Linked DNA regions of Methylocaldum szegediense. The protein of the gene in region 1 interacts with the protein of each later gene in a pairwise test. Links are inferred from orthologs where the notes say so. Each region holds a gene or a part of one and is shown in the gene's direction. Other genes may lie near its edges. The genes, in order: purT and ispA.

The links.
Region 2: the proteins of purT (region 1) and ispA interact in binary tests that used the Escherichia coli proteins (3 or more experiments, as listed by UniProt). The link is inferred for Methylocaldum szegediense from one-to-one orthologs.

The regions. Positions count from the first base shown.
Region 1 is NZ_OX458333.1:3,635,777-3,638,978, forward strand. Bases 288-3,166 are described here. They hold purT (formate-dependent phosphoribosylglycinamide formyltransferase), read left to right. Parts: upstream 288-1,068; coding sequence 1,069-2,265; downstream 2,266-3,166. Other genes in these bases: hrpA (ATP-dependent RNA helicase HrpA), read left to right, coding at 288-895; QEN43_RS15730 (lytic transglycosylase domain-containing protein), read left to right, coding at 2,412-3,023; QEN43_RS15735 (HDOD domain-containing protein), read left to right, coding at 3,023-3,166. Outside these bases: more of hrpA, read left to right, coding at 1-287; more of QEN43_RS15735, read left to right, coding at 3,167-3,202. UniProt on the Escherichia coli protein: Involved in the de novo purine biosynthesis. Catalyzes the transfer of formate to 5-phospho-ribosyl-glycinamide (GAR), producing 5-phospho-ribosyl-N-formylglycinamide (FGAR). Formate is provided by PurU via hydrolysis of 10-formyl-tetrahydrofolate.
Region 2 is NZ_OX458333.1:4,441,858-4,444,986, reverse strand. The notes cover bases 53-2,858. They hold ispA ((2E,6E)-farnesyl diphosphate synthase), read left to right. Parts: upstream 53-907; coding sequence 908-1,810; downstream 1,811-2,858. Other genes in these bases: dxs (1-deoxy-D-xylulose-5-phosphate synthase), read left to right, coding at 1,971-2,858; QEN43_RS19465 (exodeoxyribonuclease VII small subunit), read left to right, coding at 688-918; sseA (3-mercaptopyruvate sulfurtransferase), read left to right, coding at 53-516. Outside these bases: more of sseA, read left to right, coding at 1-52; more of dxs, read left to right, coding at 2,859-3,129.

The DNA.
Region 1 (3,202 bases):
CTATCTTCATACTGGCTGCAAGAGTTGGACTTTCGGCGAATTGCCTCGCTGTTTCGACGGCCAGTACGACGGCCAGACGATCTTTGGCTTTCCGGCGGTGGTCGACGAGGGCGAAACGGTGGGCGTTAGGGTGTTCGATACCCCGGAAGAAGCGGCGTGTCAGCATGAACTAGGCCTTATCAGGCTGTTCCGTTTCGCTTTGGCGAAAGAACTGAAGTATCTGAAAAAGAATCTGGCGGTAAATGCATCGTCAGAACTTTGGTATCGGCAGTTGCCAGCTCACCCTTTCCTCTATTCTGAGTTAAAGACCGGGCGTGAACTGCGCGAGGATCTTCTGAATAGGCTTATGGGCGCATTGTTCCTGGAGGGACAGCCGGATATTCGCAGCGCCGAGCAGTTCGAAAAGCGGCTTAAAGATCAGAGAGCCGAATTGGTCCTAAAAGCAGACGAAATGGCGCGTATGGCTCAAACCATATTTCAACTGTACAGTGAGGTACAGGCGAAACTGAAGTCGCTGCCCGCTGGTCCGACTAAGCAGGATGTACTGGAACATTTGAGATTGCTCGTTTATGCAGGATTCTGGGTTACCACCCCGTATCCGCAAATCCGGGAAATGCCCCGCTATCTCAAGGCTGTGTTACACCGTTTGGAGAAAGCCACTCAAGATCCGCTGCGCGACCGAAAGCAATACGGCGAGCTTGCGCCCTTCTGGGGACGCTATTGGAACGCCGTGAAAGCGGCCAAAGGACAGCGCCTTGCCCCTGAGCGTGAAACCTATCGCTGGAGCTTGGAAGAATTCCGTGTCTCCCTTTTCGCTCAAATGCTCAAGACGGCCTACCCAGTATCCGCAAAGCGGTTGGAAGAAGCGTGGAAACAACTGGGCTTTCAAGGCTGAGATTTGAGTTGTAGAGCCCTTCGAGGCGACAAGGGGGCTCGAGTCCGTGGCGATCTTTGGGTTCGGGTGGCTCGGAGGGTGTGAGTATTCGTGGCTGAGATTAGAATGGCGAAGAATAGGCTCGATAGCTAAGGGCGCATATCGGGGTGATCATTCAGCGAGAGGAGCCAGTTATGAAAATCGGTACCGCACTTACACGTAGCGCCACCCGTGTCATGCTTCTTGGTGCCGGCGAGCTCGGCAAGGAAGTCGCTATTGCCTTGCAACGTTATGGCGTTGAAGTCGTGGCCGTGGATCGTTATCCCAATGCGCCTGCCCAGCACGTGTCGCACTGTGCCCACGTCATCGACATGATGGATGGCGACGATGTGAAACGGCTCGTTGAGATGGAGAAACCGGATATCATCGTTCCGGAGCTTGAAGCGATCGCAACCGACGCTTTGGCGGAGATTGAGCGCGCTGGAAACGTAGTCGTCATTCCCAATGCGCGCGCCGTCGATTTGACGATGAACCGTGAAAAGATTCGTCGTCTGGCCGCAGAAGAACTCGGGTTGCCTACTTCGTCCTACGCTTTTGCCGATTCTTTGGAATCGCTGAGAAAGGTCGTTTCGTCGGTCGGTTATCCCTGTTTCGTGAAGCCTGTCATGTCATCTTCGGGTAAAGGGCAATTCTTGCTGCGAAGCGAAGCTGACTTAGAAAAAGCTTGGGAGCACACACAGTCGGAAGGGCGAGTAAGGGATGGCAAAGTCATCGTAGAGGCAAAGATTGAGTTTGACTACGAAATTACGTTGCTTACGGTGCGAGCAAGGAACGGGCGCTCCGGAGAAGAAACCTATTTTTGCGAGCCAATTGGCCACCGACAAGAGTTCGGCGATTACGTCGAAAGCTGGCAGCCGCAACCCATGAGCAAAACTGCCCAGGAGGAGGCCAAACGTATCGCAAAGACGATAACGGAGAATTTGGGCGGATGTGGCGTTTTTGGCGTAGAGCTGTTTGTCAAAGGGGATCAAGTCTGGTTCAGCGAGGTGAGTCCGAGACCTCACGATACCGGCATGGTGACCATGATTACCCAGGAGCAGAGCGAGTTCGAGCTGCACGCGAGAGCCATACTAGGATTTCCTGTATCGACCCGTCTTCGAGATCCGGGAGCCAGTGCCGTGATCTATGGCCAGGTCGAAGGCGAAGGCCTAGCATTCGAGGGCGTTGATGATGCGCTTGCCGTTCCCGAAACCGAGATTCGGCTGTTCGGCAAGCCGATTTCATATCCACGCCGTCGAGTCGGTGTGGCTTTAGCCGCAGGTCGCTCCGTCGAAGAAGCGCGGGAACGAGCGAGAACCGCGGCAGGGCTGGTCAAGCCCGTGATCGGTTAGGAAACTCGTGTTCTGACGGGCGTTTTGTATCGTCGGCGCGAAAGTGTGAGCCGGTTCGCAGAATGACATCCGTCAATTGAAAAAAAGCAGATTCGTGCAAAACTTTTCGTCTGTCGACATAGCGACGGTCAACAGGCGGAAAGACGATGTTCAGACCAATTGATAAATGCGGGCTGGCATTTTTATTCTTTCTTTTTTCGAATTCGGTCGGTGCAGATGTTTACAAATATGTTGATAGCACCGGACACGTTTTCTACACGGATAATCCGAAGCACTCAGGATATCGATTGATTATCAAGACGCCGACTGCGTCATCTCCCTTTTCGTCTTCGAGAACATGGCGGTTGGGAACGCGATTTCCAAAGAGGAACCGCAGTCAATTCGACCCCTTGATTGAAGCGGCAGCCAACAAATACAGCCTTGATCCCGCATTACTGCATGCCGTCATTCGTGCGGAATCCGCCTACAATCCCGCGGCTGTGTCTCCTAAGGGCGCTGTCGGTCTGATGCAGCTTATGCCGGAAACCGCTGCCCGTTTCGGCGTTCGCGATCGTTACAATCCGAGTGAAAACATAGAGGCGGGAGCGAGGTATCTGAGGCAATTGATCAACATGTTTCAGTCAGACATACGACTGGCGGTGGCGGCCTACAATGCTGGGGAAAAAAATGTCATCAAATATGGCAACAAGATTCCTCCGTTTCAGGAAACTCAGGCCTACGTAACACGGGTTCTCAATTACTACAACCGCATGAATTGATGCCCATCGCCGAAACACCCGAAACCCTTGTGATGGGGATGCCTCAGTTGGTATCCCCGTCGGTCGCAGTGGCGCGGGTTTGGGCCATTCTCGAACGTGACGATTTCAACTTTGCCGAGATTGCCGAGGCAATCGGTCAGGATCCGGCACTTACCGCACGATTATTGAAGATAGTCAAC
Region 2 (3,129 bases), 810 kb from region 1 along the record:
TTCGGTCATGACCGCGTGTCGGTGTTGGATGGTGGACTTCAATACTGGAAATCCAAGGGACTACCGCTCGATGCAAGCGCGGTGACCGCCGAACCCCGCTTTTTCAAGGCTTCCTTCAGGCCGAACCTGGTGCGGAATCTCGAGGAAATGAAGGTGCTCGTCGGGGACGTCGTGACCCAGATCATCGACGCCCGCTCACCCGGGCGGTTTGCCGGAACAGAGCCCGAACCTCGCCCTGGCATTCGCTCGGGCCATATTCCTGGAAGCAAGAATCTCTTTTTCAAGAAACTCATAGACGAAACCACACAACGCCTGAAGCCCGCTTCCGAAATTCGAAACGAGTTCGAGAATACCGGTATCGACCTCGAGAAACCGGTCGTTACTACCTGCGGAACAGGTGTGACCGCATCGGTGCTCGCGCTCGGCCTGTATTGCCTCGGTTGCGAGTCTGCGGCCGTCTACGATGGGTCTTGGACCGAATGGGGCGGGCTGAATGACACACCAATCAGCGTGTAAGCACACCGGATTTAAGACAACAGCCCCCTTTCTGACGCTGTTGTCACCTCGCGACGTGTAGCACTTAGGGACGGTAGGAAAACCCGACAATTTTTATCAAGTTCCAACTTCTGAGATAATCGGCGTTCTTGCTTGCTCAAAGGGTCGGAATTTTTCGTCGGACATGGGGATATGGCCAAAAAGAACCCGAATTTTGAAGAATCTCTGGCCGAACTGGAACAACTGGTCGAACGTATGGAACAAGGCAATCTTCCTCTGGAGGAGTCGCTTAAACTGTTCGAACGCGGGATTCAATTGACCCGTTTCTGCCAAAAAGCCTTGAAAGAAGCAGAACAAAAGGTCCAGATTTTGCTGGAAGAAAATGGAGAACCCACGTTAAAGCCTTTTACCGATGAATCTTGAAACCGACTTGAATCGTTTTATGCAGATCTGCCAAGCGCGGGCAGAGGCGGCCCTCGATCTCAGATTGCCGGCAGCTGACCGCATGCCCGAACGCCTACATCAAGCCATGCGCTACTCAGTGTTGGGAGGCGGAAAAAGGCTGCGTCCATTGTTGACCTATGCCGCCGGGCAAGCCGTCGGCGTTCCATGGGAATGTCTCGACGGCCCCGCCTGCGCGGTGGAATTCATACACGTTTATTCGTTGATACACGACGATTTGCCGGCAATGGACAACGACGACCTACGCCGCGGCAAGCCTACCTGCCATATTGCGTTCGACGAAGCAACAGCTATTCTCGCCGGCGACGCACTGCAAGCCCTGGCCTTTCATGTCCTCGCCCATGACTCGTCAATTGCCGTGCCCGCCAGCAGTCGGCTCGCGATGGTCGAGACCTTAGCAAAGGCGAGCGGGTCCCTGGGCATGGTCGGGGGTCAGGCGATAGACCTCGAATCAGTTGGGAAAACGCTGGATCTTCCTAGTCTGGAAAACATGCATATCCGAAAGACGGGTGCCCTCATTCGCGCCAGCGTCAACCTGGCGACCTTGGCCCATCCGTCGCTCGACAGCAGCATCGCCGACAAGCTGGACCATTACGCCAAATGCATAGGTCTCGCGTTCCAAATCCAGGATGATGTACTCGACGAGGAAAGCGATACCCAGACCTTAGGTAAGACCCAAGGCAAGGATCGGGACAATAACAAGCCGAATTATCCGGCGCTCTTAGGGCTGGCGGGTGCCAAACAAAAGGCGCGAGAACTTCACGAAGAGGCTGTTGACACGCTTTCCGGCCTCGGTGCCGAAGCAGACATTCTCCGAGCGCTGTCGCGGTTCATCATCGAACGGCGTGCCTGAACCCTAACGGCAAGAGTGATAGCGCTACCTTGAAACGGTATCCGAAGAACAAACTATCCTTGAAAGCGAATACTCCCAGTTTCATAATGGGCCGGTTGACGCCTAATTCAGGATCATCTTTCACCCGCGAATAAGCCTGGTTTGGAGCCTCACAACATCAATGATTAAAGCGAACCAATACCCTCTCCTACAAACCGTCGGCAGCCCCGCGGACTTACGCGCCTTATCCGAAGATCAACTGCCTCAGCTCGCCAGCGAGTTGCGTGCGTTCTTGTTGGACAGCGTAAGTCAGTCGGGCGGCCATTTGGCAGCCGGATTGGGTGCGGTTGAACTCACGATCGCCCTGCACTATGTCTTCGATACACCTGAAGACAAGCTGGTTTGGGATGTGGGCCATCAGGCTTATCCTCACAAAATCCTGACAGGGCGCCGCGATAGATTGCCGTCCATTCGCAAGAAAAACGGACTTTCTGCGTTTCCGAATCGGGAGGAGAGCCCTTATGACTGCTTCGGCGTCGGCCACTCGAGCACATCGATCAGTGCCGCGCTCGGAATGGCCATCGTCGCATCGCTTGAAGGGCGCAACACTCACGCTGTCGCTATCATCGGTGACGGCGGCCTAACCGGCGGTATGGCGTTCGAAGCGCTAAACCATGCAGGCGCCCTCGATGCCAATTTACTTGTCGTACTCAACGACAACGAGATGTCGATTTCGCCCAATGTTGGAGCGCTTAACAATTATCTGGCGCGAATCCTCTCCAGCAAGTTCTACTCAACCGTGCGACAGGGCAGCAAGCATATCCTGATGCGAAGCATGCCCAGCGTGTGGGAACTCGCCCGTCGTGCCGAAGAGCATGTCAAAGGCATGGTCGCTCCAGGGACCTTGTTCGAGGAATTGGGTTTCAACTATATCGGACCGGTCGACGGCCACAATCTGGATACTCTGATTACGACCCTGCGGAATCTCCGGGATTTGCCGGGCCCCCGATTCCTGCACGTGGTCACCAAGAAAGGCAAGGGCTATTTGCCTGCGGAGAAAGATCCGGTCGCTTATCACGGCGTTTCGTCTTTCGATCTCAGCAAGGATCATTTGCCGAAATCGAAACCGGGGAGCCCGACCTTCACCGAGGTCTTCGGACAATGGCTATGCGACATGGCGGAAAAGGACCATCGCCTGCTCGGTATCACGCCCGCAATGCGCGAAGGCTCCGGACTCGTGGAATTTTCTGAGCGCTTTCCGGACCGCTACTTTGATGTCGGCATCGCCGAGCAACACGCGGTAACCTTGGCCGCAGGGCAGGCTTGCGAAGGCTACAAGC